DNA from 3 places in the Polycladomyces subterraneus genome. Region 1 is predicted to be linked to each of the others. Evidence: predicted binding sites of a transcription regulator. Region 1 holds the regulator's gene; each other region holds the start of a gene.
The links. Region 1 encodes LexA, which represses DNA repair genes until DNA is damaged. Its sites were predicted from a motif close to CGAACATATGTTCG; they were not measured.

Region 1 (4,920 bases):
TTACCCCTTAAAGGAGTGATGGTGATGATGAAACGTTTTAACGATTGGTTGGGGGATAAACTCGCTTACTGGCTCTCAACCATGGGGTGTTTCTATCTTATTTCGATTGCCATTCTTGCAACTCTTTTTTTTCAAAGACCGGAAGGTGTTCAAGCGTGGCTCATGTTTTGGGTAACCGTCTTCTTTCAAGGTGTTGCACTACCTGTTTTAGGTTACGTATCCCGAAAGGCTGGAGAAAAGCAGGAGCAAATTTTGAACGAAACACATGATGCGGTGATGGATGAATTAGCGCTGGTCAAAGAAGAACTGGCGATTGCAAAAGAGGAACGCGAGATGCTGAAGAAATTGCTTGAAGAACTACATAAACGTAGTCCAGATAAGAGGTGATTTCAGTGGTTTTGATCTTTTTTTGAATCGATAGTATCTCCTAACTAAAAAAAGCGCATATACCCAAATGAGGGCATTTTTTATGAAACGGTCGGGAAAAATCGGCGATTCCCCACTAGGCAAACGGGCAGTTACTATATCAGTCATTTGAATCTAGTCAAATATGGTGTTGAATAGTTTATAACACAAACCAGTTTGATTATAATAGGTTGCGCCAACCAGTTTAAAGGGTGGGGAAGACAAGCAATAGGGACCCCTACAAAAAGGATATCAGTCACTGCCGTAAAATTACCTAAAATGCCCGGAATCATCCAAAATGCAACCCTTTTCCCCCACCGCATACTTGTCGTGATCAGTAATGTTACGGATAGGCCAGGTGTTGCGATTACGCGCAGTGAGGAAAAAACGAATGAGATCCATTGGATATCCCCATTCAAACTCCTCCTAGCTTAACTCAATAAACCACCCTGATAACGCAATTCATACACTTTTGTATCTTTCAAGTGGATTTCCTCATACCCGTAAAACCGTTCCCATGTGCCCTCCCAATGATTCATATAGGTAAACGGCCCTTTTTTCCAGAAGTCCGGTCCCCGATAAGGCGCTTCCTCCGATCCCAAGCGCAGCGCTTCACGCAAAAATGCATAGATGGAACGAATCTGCTCCCGATCACCGATATTGATCACTCCTCCCCCATAACTCATGGCCCATAGGGGTTGGTCCAAATGATATACCGTCTCCATCCCCGTAAACATCTCCATCCCGAAATAGATATCCCGATAGAAATAAGGACCCTCCCGGTATTCCAATTGTTTGGCCCCTGGTAGCTGTGCCGGGACGGAAGCATCGTCTCCTTGAGCGGCATATGTGGCTCGTTTGGCGGTTAGGAGGAAAGAAATAAGTTTGCAGCGCATATAAATCTCCTTTTAAGTTTGTATTGCAAACCTGTATGTAATATTATTCAGTTTGTTGAAATCACTTTTGTAGTAAAGATTTCATCGATTCCTACTCTTTCTACATCATATCATCTGAAATGTTATTTGTAACCACAATAATAAATGAATAATAAATAGATCAGAAAGAAAAAAACGCCGAGCCCCTATCTCCGCGGTCCCCATAGCATGACGGATACCCCAGTACCGTCTTGCTGCTCACCAAAGAGATTGCCAAAAGGGACGCAAGTAAGTGGTGGAGGTGCAAATTGACGATAATTTGTTCTCCGGAACACACATTCCGGGGAACTGATGTTTGTTCTTTGGAGCAGTTTCGTGTATACTGGAGAAAATGGAAACATCATCGACTAGGAGTTGAGGGTGATGACAACGCGACTCTCCTCGCGGCAAAAGGCAATTTTGGACTACATAAAGAAATCGGTCAAAGAGAGGGGCTATCCGCCGTCTGTTCGCGAAATCGGGGAAGCAGTCGGCTTGGCATCCAGCTCGACGGTACACGGTCATCTTGCCCGTTTGGAAAAGAAGGGGTTTATCCGACGCGATCCCACCAAACCGAGGGCAATCGAACTTTTGGATCGCAGGGATCTGGAGGACACGGTACGCTCCTCTGATACCGTATTGGTACCACTGGTCGGGAAAGTCACCGCGGGGGAACCCATCACTGCCATCGAAAATGTGGAAGAATACCTCCCTCTCCCTCGTCGCCTGGTTGGCAATGCAGAACGGGCGTTTGTCTTGTCCGTTCACGGAAACAGTATGATCAACGCCGGCATTCTTGATGGTGACCATGTGGTGGTGCGTCAGCAGAACACCGCCGAAAACGGGGATATCGTCGTGGCGATGACCCAAGACGGGGAAGCCACCGTAAAACGGTTCTATAAAGAAAAGGATCATATCCGCCTGCAACCGGAAAACGATGAGATGGAACCGATTCGCCTGACAAGTGTCAGTATTTTGGGGAAAGTAATCGGGGTATTCCGGGAAATTCATTGAGAGGTCAAAGCAGAGGCTAAGACTATTGAGACAAACCCAGCGTTAATACCGCTGGGTTTGTTTATGGATTCGGATACAGCCTCAAGTTTTTACCCCAATTTCGATGCTTGCCCGCGCTGTGGTCCGTTTCGAAGCGGATGAAATGAAGTAAGTTTGTAAAACAATGGCTCAGCTGACTACGATTTGGTCGTTTGAATAGCTGCTTTCACTGTCTGGGCAAGATTCCTCATATCTCCGACTCCCTGGAAATGCAAATAAATGATGCGTGGTTTTTCATAAATCCAGTGATTGTGTATTGCAGAAATCTCTAGGTTTCCTTTACGTAACGTATCCAATACAGGAGTAACTTCGCTTTCAAGTAGAGAAAACTCACCCGTCACCACTGTTTTCCCATTTGTTTGTTCAAATGTAGCGATAAACTCCAATTCCATTGTTTCTGGTGAGAGTTTGATCCCCCTGAAAGTAATAGGGATATTACGCGGAATTTCTACCTTACAAACCCCTTTTTCTGCTTTTGCTTTAGTACCAAAAATTTGTTCAAGGACTTTGCATCCAGTTTTCTCATTGCCATAGACCAAATGCATAGGAAGAGAGACGATCAAAAAACAAGATATCAAAATAATAAATATTTTCTTCACGTAGACCACCTTCATTTTGTTTGACGTTTATCCTAACCATGTGTGTGTCAGTTATTCAAAACCAGATATTTTTCTATTTTGGGACTTTCGTGATCTGAAGGGTTTTATTGCCGATATCCTCCCCAACATGGCATGACAAGATGGGTAAACGCCCTGGAGTATACAAACACACACCCCAACATCATGCCAGAAACCATGCATAAAAAGACGAGAATAAGAAAAGCATGATATTCGAACAAACCAAAATGGGTGATACAGATGAAAAAAGTGTATATGATCTTCATCGCATTGGTCCTACTATTGGCGGGATGCAACACAGCCAAACAAAGCCAAGATGTAAATCCTCGTCCCAAGCAGCTTAGCTATTGGAATGCTCATCCGGAAACAGTACCAATGAAAAGCAGAGGCAGGGTACTCCCTGATAAAAGAGGGGAAAACAATCTCCCCACCAACGCAGCCAAACCCCACATTGAGTCCATCGGCTTTTTGGAACCGGTAAACCCCGCACAAGCCGTTTCCGATGTCAATGAGGCTGCACGAAATTTGACTTACATCGGTTTTTTCAGTTACCGTGTTCAACCTAATGGAGACTTGATTCCTTTAAATGATGCCTCTCCTTTGGCAGCTACCAAGCGGAACCATGCTGCCCCGATGTTAGTGATCACCAATTTTGCATCAGGAAATTTCCAGCCGGATATCGCTCACCGGATCTTTACCGATCCCATGGCTTCTCGACGGCTGATTCATAACGTAATCCGTGTCATGAAGCAAAAAGGTTACCGTGCCCTTAACGTAGACTTTGAACATATCCGTGAAAAAGATCGGCAGCTGTACAATGGCTTTTTGGCGACTCTGTTGCCACAGGTCAAAAAAGAAGGATTTCTGGTATCCACCGCTCTGGCCCCAAAATCGAGTGACAACCAGGCAGGCCCTTGGCATGGTGCCCATGATTATGCCTTCCATGGCAAAATAGCGGATTTCGTCATTCTGATGACCTATGAATGGGGTTGGACTGGCGGACCTCCGATGGCAGTCTCTCCGATCCCTCAGGTTCGCAAAGTCGTGAATTATGCTGTTTCTAAGATCCCTCGAGAAAAGATTATCATGGGCGCTCCCCTTTACGGTTATGACTGGATACTTCCATATAAAAAAGGCGGCCCACCTGCTAAACGGGTGTCGCCACAGGAAGCTGAGACTTTCGCTTACATGAAGTCGCTGAAAATCCAATACAATAACCGAGATCAAGCTCCGTACTTTTTCTACACGGATCAACGTGGAAAAAAACATGTGGTCTGGTTTGAAAACACACAGAGTGCCCAAGCCAAGTTCAACTTGATCAAGGAGTATCGACTACGGGGGATCGGCTATTGGCTTTTGGGCGAGGATTTTCCTAGGAACTGGTCCCTGCTTCGAGATAACTTCAACATCCGAAAGTATTGAGTCCAAAATGAAAAACAGCCTGCCGAGTATGATCGGCGGGCTGTTTTTTTGCTTATTGATACTTTTCAACGAAACGTTGAATTCGGTCAAGCGCTTTTTCCAATTGATTCATGGAAGTCGCGTACGAAATGCGGATATGATCGGGAGATCCAAAAGCTGAACCGGGGACGACAGCCACTTTTTCTTCGTCCAACAGAGCTTTCACCCATGCATCCACATTCTCGAAAGGTGAAGCATCAATGGCCGTCCGCACATTGACGAACGCATAAAATGCCCCTTGCGGCGGCAAGATCCGGAACCCGGGGATCTCGGACAGACGTTTCACTACGAAATCGCGGCGTTCCTTGAAGGCGGCCCGCATCGTATCCACCGGTTCCTGTGTACCGGTCAATGCGGCAATTGCCGCATATTGAGCGATGGAGGTGGGGTTGGAGGTGCTGTGGCTGGCCAATCCCGTCATCGCCTTGATAATACGAGCATCTCCAGCGGCATAACCGATCCGCCAACCG
Region 2 (4,920 bases), on a different contig from region 1:
CAAAGGGGAGGAAAGCGAACCTGCTCGCGTCGTGGCGCCCACCAGCGTAAACGGTGGCAGGTCCAACCTGACCGACCGGGCACTGGGGCCCTTACCGATCACGATATCAAGTGCGAAGTCCTCCATCGCAGGATACAGGACTTCCTCCACGGATCGGTTCAAACGATGAATCTCGTCGATAAACAACAAATCGCCCGGTTGGAGGTTGGTCAGGATGGCCGCCAAGTCCCCCGGCCGCTCGATGGCCGGTCCGGACGTGGCCCGGATTTGCACCCCCAACTCATTGGCGATGATGTGAGACAGTGTCGTTTTCCCCAATCCGGGGGGGCCGTACAGCAAAACGTGATCCAGGGCCTCCCCCCGCATTTTGGCCGCTTCTATGTATACTTTCAGATTTTCCTTCACGCGCGTCTGACCGATATATTCGCTCAGATAACGGGGGCGCAGGCTGAACTCCACCGTCGCATCCTCTTCCGCTAGATGAGCGGAAATGATCCGTTCCTCCACGCTTACATCCCCCTATCGCTTCATCGACAGTTGCAACGCCCGCCGGATCCACTCGTCCAGCTCCGGCTCATCCTCCCACTGTTTACGCGCCTCTTCGACGGCCCAAGCCGCTTCTTCCTCATTATATCCGAGGGCCATCAGGGCTTCAATCGCCTCACCCGCACGCTCCATGGATAAAACGGGCTTTTCGGCTGGTCCTTCTGCCGGATCTCCTGGCTGTTGCATCAACGCGTGGACCCAACCCGCTTTTTTCAATTTGTCTTTCAGATCCAGGATCAATCGTTGGGCCGTCTTTTTTCCGATCCCGGGGAGTTTGGTCAAAAAAACGACGTTCTCCTGCTGGATCGCCTGCACAACTTGACGCGGCGTTCCTGAAGCCAATATGGAAAGTCCCGCTTTGGGACCGATCCCAGACACATCGAGCAACATGCGGAACAAATCCCGCTCTTCCCGGGTCGGGAAACCGTAGAGAGTGACAGCATCCTCCCGCACTACCTGATGCGTGTAGACTCGTGTCTGCACATTGGGTTCCCAGCGGTAGGGATTGCCGCACAACACGCGATAACCCACGCCCGACACGTTGATGGCGATGTAATCTGCTCCAGCGTAGGTGACGGTTCCTTCTAAAAACTCGATCAACGTTTCCAGCCTCCCTGTCTCAACCGGTTCACGAACATAGACGAGTGTCCCTCACAGATGGCGATGGCCAGCGCATCTGCCACATCATCCGGCTTGGGTATCTCAGGCAGGGATAAAAGCATGCGCACCATTTCCTGCACCTGCCGTTTCTCCGCCTGTCCGTAACCCACCACTGCCATTTTTACCTGTAACGGCGTATACTCTGTAATCGGTACCCCTGCCTCCTCCGCAGCCAACATAATTACGCCGCGTGCCTGACCGACAGTGAAGGCAGTCGTCACGTTGCGGTTGAAAAAGAGCTTCTCGATCGCCACCACGTCCGGACGATGCTTTTGAAATAACTCTCCACAGGCGTCGTAGATCTGCTTTAACCGGGTCGCTGTCGCCAAGCCGGCTTCTGTTTGGATACTGCCGTACTCCACAGCCTTGAGACGGTTGCCTTGGCGGTGCAATACCCCGTAGCCGACAATGGCGATGCCCGGGTCGATGCCCATGATCTTCACGCCGTTCCTCCTCTGCTGCGAACATGTTTTCGTTTGCCGTGTGTCGATTATATCACAACATTCCCCTCTTCTTTTCCCTCCAACAAAGATTATAATGGAGATAGCCGATTGTCATATACTGACAATAGACACGGGAATGCCAGTCCACATCAAAAAGAGGTGCATCCGATTGAAACCGATCGACGAACAAAACCAAACAAACGGAAGAACGAATTCACTCCGATCCACTACCTCTGGGGATCAAAAAGAACCCGACAGAGATGTGTCGACAGTAGGACGTGATTCGGCATCTCTCACAACCCATTCGCCACCCGATTTACGCACTTCCAGCTATTCCGCTGCCCAGATGCCCGGATCTCCCCAATCGTCCCCAACCGATGTGCCGGCCGGTCAACCAACCGGACCTACTCAAAGCATGCCGTCCGGTGCCCACAAATGGGGACAGGGTGCGATGGACTCGCGCCCGATGTGGCTGTCCCTGTTGTTCTTCCTCATCCCGCTCATGTTGAGCAACACCTTGCAATCGATCGGCGGGACGGTCAGCTCTATCTTGTTGGGACGCGGTCTTGGTGAATATGCGCTTGCGGCGGCCAGTGCTGTCTTTCCGGTTACGTTTTTCCTGATCTCGTTTATCATCGGACTGGGAAGCGCCAGCTCCGTTTTGATCGGTCAAGCCTACGGAAGTAGCAATACGGAGCGGATGAAAGCAACAGTCGGGACCTCCTTAACTTTCGCCTTTATCCTGGGTCTGCTCGCGGCCGTTATCGGCAATCTGTTCGCCCGCGAATTGCTGGAGCTAATTGGAACACCGGCGTCCATCATTCCGTATTCCATCGGCTACGCCCATGTGTTGTTCACGGGACTCCCGTTTTTCTTCCTGTATATCAACTACACCACATTTTTGCGCGGAACCGGTGATGCCAAAACCCCGTTTTATTTTCTGCTTTTCAGCACCATACTGACCGTCGGTTTAACCCCCGTTTTCCTTTTCGGATGGGGTGGCCTGCCCCGGTTGGGTGTGAAAGGTCCCGCACTGGCCATGGTGGTATCATCCATTATTACACTGATCGTCACCATCGCCTATCTGGGATGGAAACGTCACCCGCTGGCGCTGGATCGGGAGACGATTAAAAAACTGCGACTGGATCCGCAAATCGTCAAACTGCTGATCAAAATCGGCTTGCCAACCGGAATCCAGATGATTTTCGTCTCGTTGTCCGAAGTGGCCGTCGTTACATTTGTCAACCGGTTCGGCGCCCATGCCACCGCCGCTTATGGCGCAGTCATCCAAGTGATCAATTACGTGCAAATGCCCGCGCTGAGCTTGGGGATCGCCTCCGGGATCTTCGGCGCACAACTGATCGGTGCTGGAAAACAGGCCCGACTGCGGCTCCTGGTGAAAAGCGCCGTCATGTTGAATTACGTGATTGGCATTCTGCTGACCGGGATCGTCTATCTGTTCAGCCGCAGCATTTTGTCCTGGTTTTTGACCGATCCCGCAACGCTGTCGGTCGCGGAAGAACTGCTGTATATCACACTGTGGTCGTTCATGATCTTCGGCAACATGATGATCCTCTCGGGTGTGATGCGCTCGAGCGGCACCGTTTTCTGGCCGACACTGATCGGCATTATCACCATCTGGGGAGTCGAGGTGCCGGTTGCTTTTCTGTTGTCTCACACTATCGGTCTGCGTGGGATCTGGATGGCGTACCCCATTGCGTTCGCGTTTGGATTGGCAGCCCAATATACCTACTACCGCCTGTTCTGGATCAACCGCCAACATCAGCGCTTTTTTGACGGGCCGGAACCGGCGGAAGGAACGTGAAAGTGATTAAAACCCATACGTAAGTGATATCAATCCATAACGAGATCAATTTTCCAGACGGATGACCGGTTAGATTACACTCTTCAATAATCGGCAATCGGCGCTGATCTTCCATTTATCATGGCGGAAGATCAGCGCCGGTCCATTTCTCATCGACTTCTTAACGACCGTCGGCCAATTCTGCAATACGGCGATTGACATTCTCCCGATACAGGCCGCCGTGATAGCAGATGACCGCTTCAATATCATATTGCGCCAGTTTTTTTAACGATTGAATGGCGACATCCATATCCAGCGTATATTGCGGTACCGGTCCAACCAACTGACCATCCACGACGGCCAGAGCATCTCCGGCGATCAGGGTCTTGCTTGGTTGATGATACAGACTGATATGTCCAGGGGTATGACCCGGCGTGTGAATGACAGTGATTCCACCACAGAACGGCAACTCCTCTCCATCCGACACCGTCCTGTCCACCGGAGCTTTGGGCGGATTTTCAAATACCCGTTTTAATCCTTCGCGATGTTCCTGTGGCAAATCATTCAATCGAGCGATGGCCTTCTCGATTTTGATCAAAGGCTTCTCACCCTGAATATACGGTTTTTCCCATTCACTCGCCAGTACTTCGACCTTTTGGGGGGACGCATGGAGCAGATCGGGCAAACATCCAATATGATCAATATCTTGATGCGTGAGAAACACTTTGTTGAGCTTCTCAAAAGGGACACCGGCCGCCTCCATTGCCTCACGAAACTGTGGGAGTTGACCAGGAAAGCCTGCATCCACCAAGATGACAGTATCCTCATCCCAGATTAGGGCCGGATGAATCGTCATCTGCGCTCCCACCACATTCGCCGTAATTCCCAACATTTCCAACCCTTTGGCTACTTGCATCAGGACTCCTCCATCCTCAGGTTTGGTTTTGTGTGGCCACACTAATATGATATCAAACGAAATAATTAATTTCAAATAAATCTTAATAATATCATATTTAATTTATTTTGTCAAGTATTTAAGGAAACAGCAATGAACTTCCACAAAAAAAGATCATCACGTAGTGGTGAAAAATTCAACATGATGACCGGAGTCCTTTCTCATATCTGCTGGGTTTCCTTTCTTCTTGAGCCTCCAACAACTCTGCCAACCGTTCGTCATCCACGTTGCCCCCGCTGATGAGACAGACAACGTTTTTACCGGCGATGTCCGGAATGCGCCCATTACGCAATGCAGCCACTCCGACCGCACCAGAACCCTCAACTTTCTGGTGATGCTGACGAGCCATCCAGCACATGGCATCGGCAATCTCCTCTTCCTCCACCAATATGAAATCATCAACATAACGCAGCACCAACGGAAAGATCTTTTGACCGATGCCACCGTGCAAACCTTCGGCCAGCGACTCTCGGTACGTCACATCCACTATTCGTCCTGCACGGAACGAATAG
Region 3 (4,920 bases), on a different contig from region 1:
GCCAGATAGGCCGGAATGTCCGATGTCTGCAACCCCGCTTTTTCCACGGCTGTAGCGACCGCATCCTCCAGCATCTTCCGCTCTGCTTTTTCCCATGTGTCCTGCCCGGCATACATATCCGTGTAAATGATGTCGTAGTCATCTTTCAGCAATCCTTCGCCTTCTTTGGGCCCTACCACCGTTGCGCTGGACAAGATCTGAACACCTGATGGATAAACCCATGTACTTCTTCCCAGTGCTTTCGTTCCGTTGATCGCCATCGTCCACCCCTCCTTTCACGAAAAGAACAACGTACGAATAATCCCGATGAAAAAGGCGGCCACAACGCCGAACACAATGACTGCTCCGGCCAGTTTAAACATATTGCCGCCGATACCGAGCACCCATCCTTCCGAGCGGTGTTCCAATGCCGCAGATACAATGGAGTTGGCAAAACCGGTCACAGGCACCGCCGTTCCCGCTCCGGCCCACTGCCCAATCTTATCGAACACGCCCAATCCGGTGAGCACGGCAGCGATAAAGATCAGGGTGGCCACGGTCGGGTCCCCCGCCTTGTCCGGTTGAAAATGAAATACGTGAATGTACATGTTTTGCAGTAACTGACCGATCACGCAAATCAAGCCGCCGGCCACAAACGCCTTCAAACAGTTTCGAAGCACTTTGGGCCGGGGTTGATGTTGTTTCGCCACTTGCTGGTATTGTGCATTTTGCGCTTGCTCCTCAGCCTGTTTCATGGCTAGCTGTTCCGCTTGTTGTTCTTTGTTACTCATATTTGCATCGCACTCCCTCGATCAACAATCGCTTTCATATCGTGCGATGAAACCGAGGATTTTATGCGATGACATCCAGTAAAGGCGTTTGAAGGTGATCAGGCACACCCACAAAGTCGAACAGACGAAAAAGGGCACGTTTTCCGTCCGGCAATTTTGTGCCGGTCGGATAAACGTGCCTCCTGCTTGGCCATCATGAAGCAATATATATGTGGAACGACTGTCAGTGAGCCGTCACTTTGGCTGTTGGATTGTTGACTTCCAAGCCCCGTGCGGAGGTGATCAGCAAGGTACAACCGTCTTCCGTCATGGCAGTTTCGCTCACACCAGGAGGAGCATAGTAATAGTCCCCTTGTTCCAAACGCACTTTTCCTACTTGCACGCTTCCTTCGATGACATATACTTCTTCTCCACCGACGTGCTCATGCATCGGAAAACGGCCGCCGGACTCCATCTTCAGCAAAATGCTGTATTCCTCACCGCTTTTTCGCAGATAGCTCAGCTGCACTCCTTTTCCCATCGGAATCCAGTCACTGCCACCCTTGCGAATTACATAGGGCCCCTCCATTGATTTTGCAACCCCCTTCGCCATTTGGGTACATTGTACTGCAAATTCGGGATATGATTCAACTGACGGAAGCAAACTTTTTACAAGAAAAAGTGGGAAGACTTTCCCCTATTCTCATCTTTATCATCGCGCGCGCCGACGAAACAGATCCATTCCGCCCAGTATGATCTGAGCCAAACCAAATCCAAACACACCCCAACCGTACGGACGGGTGGAACGAGTTGTACGGAACCAGTTTTTCCGTTTGCGGTTGATCAGCGAAACGCCCAATGTGGAAACCAATGTACCCAGCATAACGGGAATCAGGCCTTTTCTCATGATACATCCTCCCTTCATGTTTAATGTGACCGAGTCTGGGGTGTTTGTTGTCTGGTATTTTTGCCCTCCCGCCAATACGAGCGAAGCCACTCTTCACATTCACTGCGAAGCCATTCGTTGTCAAACCAGTGTCGATAGAAAAAACCGCGGAACCGCGCCTGCACTTCCCGTGCATCCGACCATTGGCGCACCTCCACGATGTGTCCCCCGCACCGGCGCAGTTGCCGGCGGCATTGCACCCGCTCCCGCTCTACGCGCTGAATGATCTCCGCCATCGTCTCCTTCCACACTCTTCCAAGTTTTAAAGGGAGGCGCTCCATCCCCCGTTGATCGATTTCCAGTGCGCGGGCCAGCACGTCCAATACCACCAGCCGCTTGATAAGATCGGCGAATCGGTTATATTCCTCCGGCGGAATCATCATGGACATCACCTACCTGGCCATCACACCTGCATCATTTTCCGTTTTTTATTATATGCGAACATATGTTTCGATAACGACGGAAATTGTATCCAAAAACAAGCAAACGCCGCCTTCAGCCCCGCGGTCAATGCGGGCATGAAAGGCGACGTAGGTTTTTCCCGGCTCCAATAGGTAATGCAACGTTACATTTGCGGTTGGCTCGGCTCGGAAATGTTGCTCAATGCCTGACCCGCTTGATCGGAGAACGGTTCACGAACTGCCATGTCCCCGATCGCCACAACTCCGACCATTTGCCCGTTTTCCACCACAGGCAGACGACGGATTTGATGTTGGGCCATCAGTTGGGAAGCTTCAGCCACCGACATGTTCGGATGGCCCGTGACCGGATTGCCGGTCATGATATCGCTTGCCTTCAGGGAGTTGGGTTGCCGTTCTGCGATGCAGCGCAGAACCAGATCGCGATCGGTAATGACACCTTGCAACGCGCCGTTTTCAACGACCGGAATCATCCCCACGTTGTGCTGTTTCATCAGGTTGGCCACTTCATACACGTTATCTTGTGGGGTAACGTAAGCGATTTGTTGGGTCATGATATCTTTCAGTTGTCCCATGCAGGGTTCCTCCTTTTTTCATACGATGCTTTGCTTATTGTGGCGTGCAGGTGTGTGTTTTATTCTCAGACCTGATCATTGCGCACATCCACATAGAGAGTACCGTCCGACTGCAAGCTGGCGTAATAGACGTCACGAAGTGACTGCACCCCTTTTTGCTTCCGGATTTGGTTCATGAGCCACTGTCCATTTTTGCGGGCCTTTTGCAGGTTTTCATAGATCACCTGGCCGTCGATCACCAATTCCATCGGCATATTGGCAGGTCCCGGTGGCTTGGACATACTGTCTTTGGTGAGCGGCTGATATTGCGGTTTCAGCATCACCGTGATTTGTCCGTCGTTTTCCAATACGGCCTGCTGAACTTGGGAGATGTCGAACACGCCTTTTTGTCGCAACAGTTCCATCACTTCGTCGAAATGAAACCGGTTTTTTTTCAGATTTTCCTCCATGATCTGGCCGTTTTGGATGACGATGACCGGGTCTCCCTCTAACCAGCGGCGGGCTTTGCGATTTTTCAGTGAGAGGTACGACAACAGCAAGGTCAACCCCCCGAACAACACCAGTCCGATCAAATGCTGCCACGTATGCTGGTCGATGTCGGTCGCCAATGTGGCCGCTATTGACCCGAATGTGATCCCGTTGATATATTCGAAATAAGTCATCTGGGCGATTTGCTGCTTTCCGAGAATCATGGTTAACACCAGAATCACCATGAAAGCGATGACCGTCTGAAAGATTACCTCCAAAAAATCCATCTCTTTTCCCTCCCGCATTTGATCAGGAGATAGTATGTCCACTTTTTCCCAAAAAAAAAAAGAGCGAGGAAAACGCTCCTGATCTGTCCCCCATATAAAAACCCCTTTAATTCACCGGATCTCCCCGCAAATACGACATCGCGGTCTCAATGAGCAACGCGGCCGACACTTTCATCGCCTCTTCGTCAATATCAAATAATGGATGATGATGCGGATAACGGATGCCGCGCTCAGGATTGCCCGCACCGACAAAACAGAAAGCGCCCGGGCGCTGTTGCAGGTAGTAGGCAAAGTCCTCTCCTGCCATCATCGGAGGCACTTCCCACACTTTTGCGTTGCCTACGATCTTTCGGGCCACTTCGGCCATTCTGTGGGCTTCGACAGTATGATTGACCAGTGGAGGTGTGCCCCAATCGAAATCAACGCGATAAGTGGCCCCGTACATCCGGCAAGTCTGTTCAGTCACCTCGCTGATTCTGGCGGAGATAAATTCCCGAAGCGTCGGATCCAATGTACGTATCGTGCCTGTCATCACGCACCGTTCTGCGATCACATTGCACGCCCGACCGCCTTGAATGTGACCAATGGTGATGACACCCGACTTGAGTGGATCGATTTGCCGGCTGACAACAGTTTGCAGATTGACGACCAAATGGGATGCGATGGCGATCGCATCCACCGTTTCATGCGGCAAACCGCCGTGCCCACCTTTGCCGATCACCTCGATATGAAATGTGTCCGCCCCGGCCATCAGGGCGTGATCATTCAAAGCGACAACCCCGACGGGAAAAGAGGTCCAGAAATGAACACCGTAGACGGCATCCACTCCCTCCAACGCACCGTCTTCGATCATGCGCTCTGCCCCTCCGGGAAGGACTTCTTCGGCGTGCTGAAACAAAAAAACGATCCGACCGGGAACCTCATCACGGTGTTGACTAAGCAGAACGGCTACACCGAGCAGAGCAGCCGTGTGAGCATCATGACCGCAGGCGTGCATAACGCCGGGTACGGTGGACCGGTATTCACACGTCTTCTCATCCTGAATGGGCAACGCATCCATATCGGCACGCAAGGCCACAGTGTGTGACGAATCGCCGTTACCGTGAAGAATCCCGATCACACCCCTTCCGCCAACACCAGTGCGCACCTCCAGACCGGCTTGTTTCAGGATTTCCGCTACCCGTGCCGAAGTGCGCACTTCCTGGAAAGAGATTTCCGGATGCATATGAAATTCACGGCGCCATTTCACCATTTGCGGGAACAGCGCACGAATCGGTTCATTCCAATTTCGCATGTAATAAAAGTCCCTCCCGACACCTTTCAAGAACCTTGGAATTTCATCTTAACAGAAAACGTCCTTCAAACAAAAAAACATCCGGTGACACGAAAAATCAATGTGGAAACGGAGACGGCTTTTCAAGGAAAAACCGAATCAAAACCTCACTACTGGCCAATCGGCTGCCTTGCACCCGCTGT

Region 2: the regulator LexA is predicted to act here: its motif matches at 1,668-1,681, upstream of ruvC (crossover junction endodeoxyribonuclease RuvC).
Region 3: the regulator LexA is predicted to act here: its motif matches at 2,134-2,147, upstream of NWF35_RS15635 (YhjD family protein).

Annotation. Positions count from the first base shown of each region.
Region 1 covers NZ_JANRHH010000021.1:13,336-18,255, forward strand. The annotation lists gene NWF35_RS04845 (hypothetical protein) at 25-387, shown strand; gene NWF35_RS04850 (DUF5680 domain-containing protein) at 837-1,301, opposite strand; gene lexA (transcriptional repressor LexA) at 1,704-2,333, shown strand; gene NWF35_RS04860 (DUF1259 domain-containing protein) at 2,510-2,971, opposite strand; gene NWF35_RS04865 (glycosyl hydrolase family 18 protein) at 3,230-4,411, shown strand; gene NWF35_RS04870 (pyridoxal phosphate-dependent aminotransferase) at 4,464-4,920, opposite strand, start outside.
Region 2 covers NZ_JANRHH010000034.1:19,672-24,591, forward strand. The annotation lists gene ruvB (Holliday junction branch migration DNA helicase RuvB) at 1-507, opposite strand, end outside; gene ruvA (Holliday junction branch migration protein RuvA) at 520-1,146, opposite strand; gene ruvC (crossover junction endodeoxyribonuclease RuvC) at 1,143-1,649, opposite strand; gene NWF35_RS08235 (MATE family efflux transporter) at 2,065-3,474, shown strand; gene NWF35_RS08240 (MBL fold metallo-hydrolase) at 3,635-4,369, opposite strand; gene NWF35_RS08245 (threonine ammonia-lyase) at 4,545-4,920, opposite strand, start outside.
Region 3 covers NZ_JANRHH010000054.1:38,694-43,613, forward strand. The annotation lists gene spoVAD (stage V sporulation protein AD) at 1-260, opposite strand, end outside; gene spoVAC (stage V sporulation protein AC) at 276-734, opposite strand; gene NWF35_RS15625 (cupin domain-containing protein) at 994-1,338, opposite strand; gene NWF35_RS15630 (hypothetical protein) at 1,462-1,656, opposite strand; gene NWF35_RS15635 (YhjD family protein) at 1,677-2,075, opposite strand; gene NWF35_RS15640 (CBS domain-containing protein) at 2,261-2,689, opposite strand; gene NWF35_RS15645 (DUF421 domain-containing protein) at 2,755-3,444, opposite strand; gene NWF35_RS15650 (M20 metallopeptidase family protein) at 3,551-4,738, opposite strand.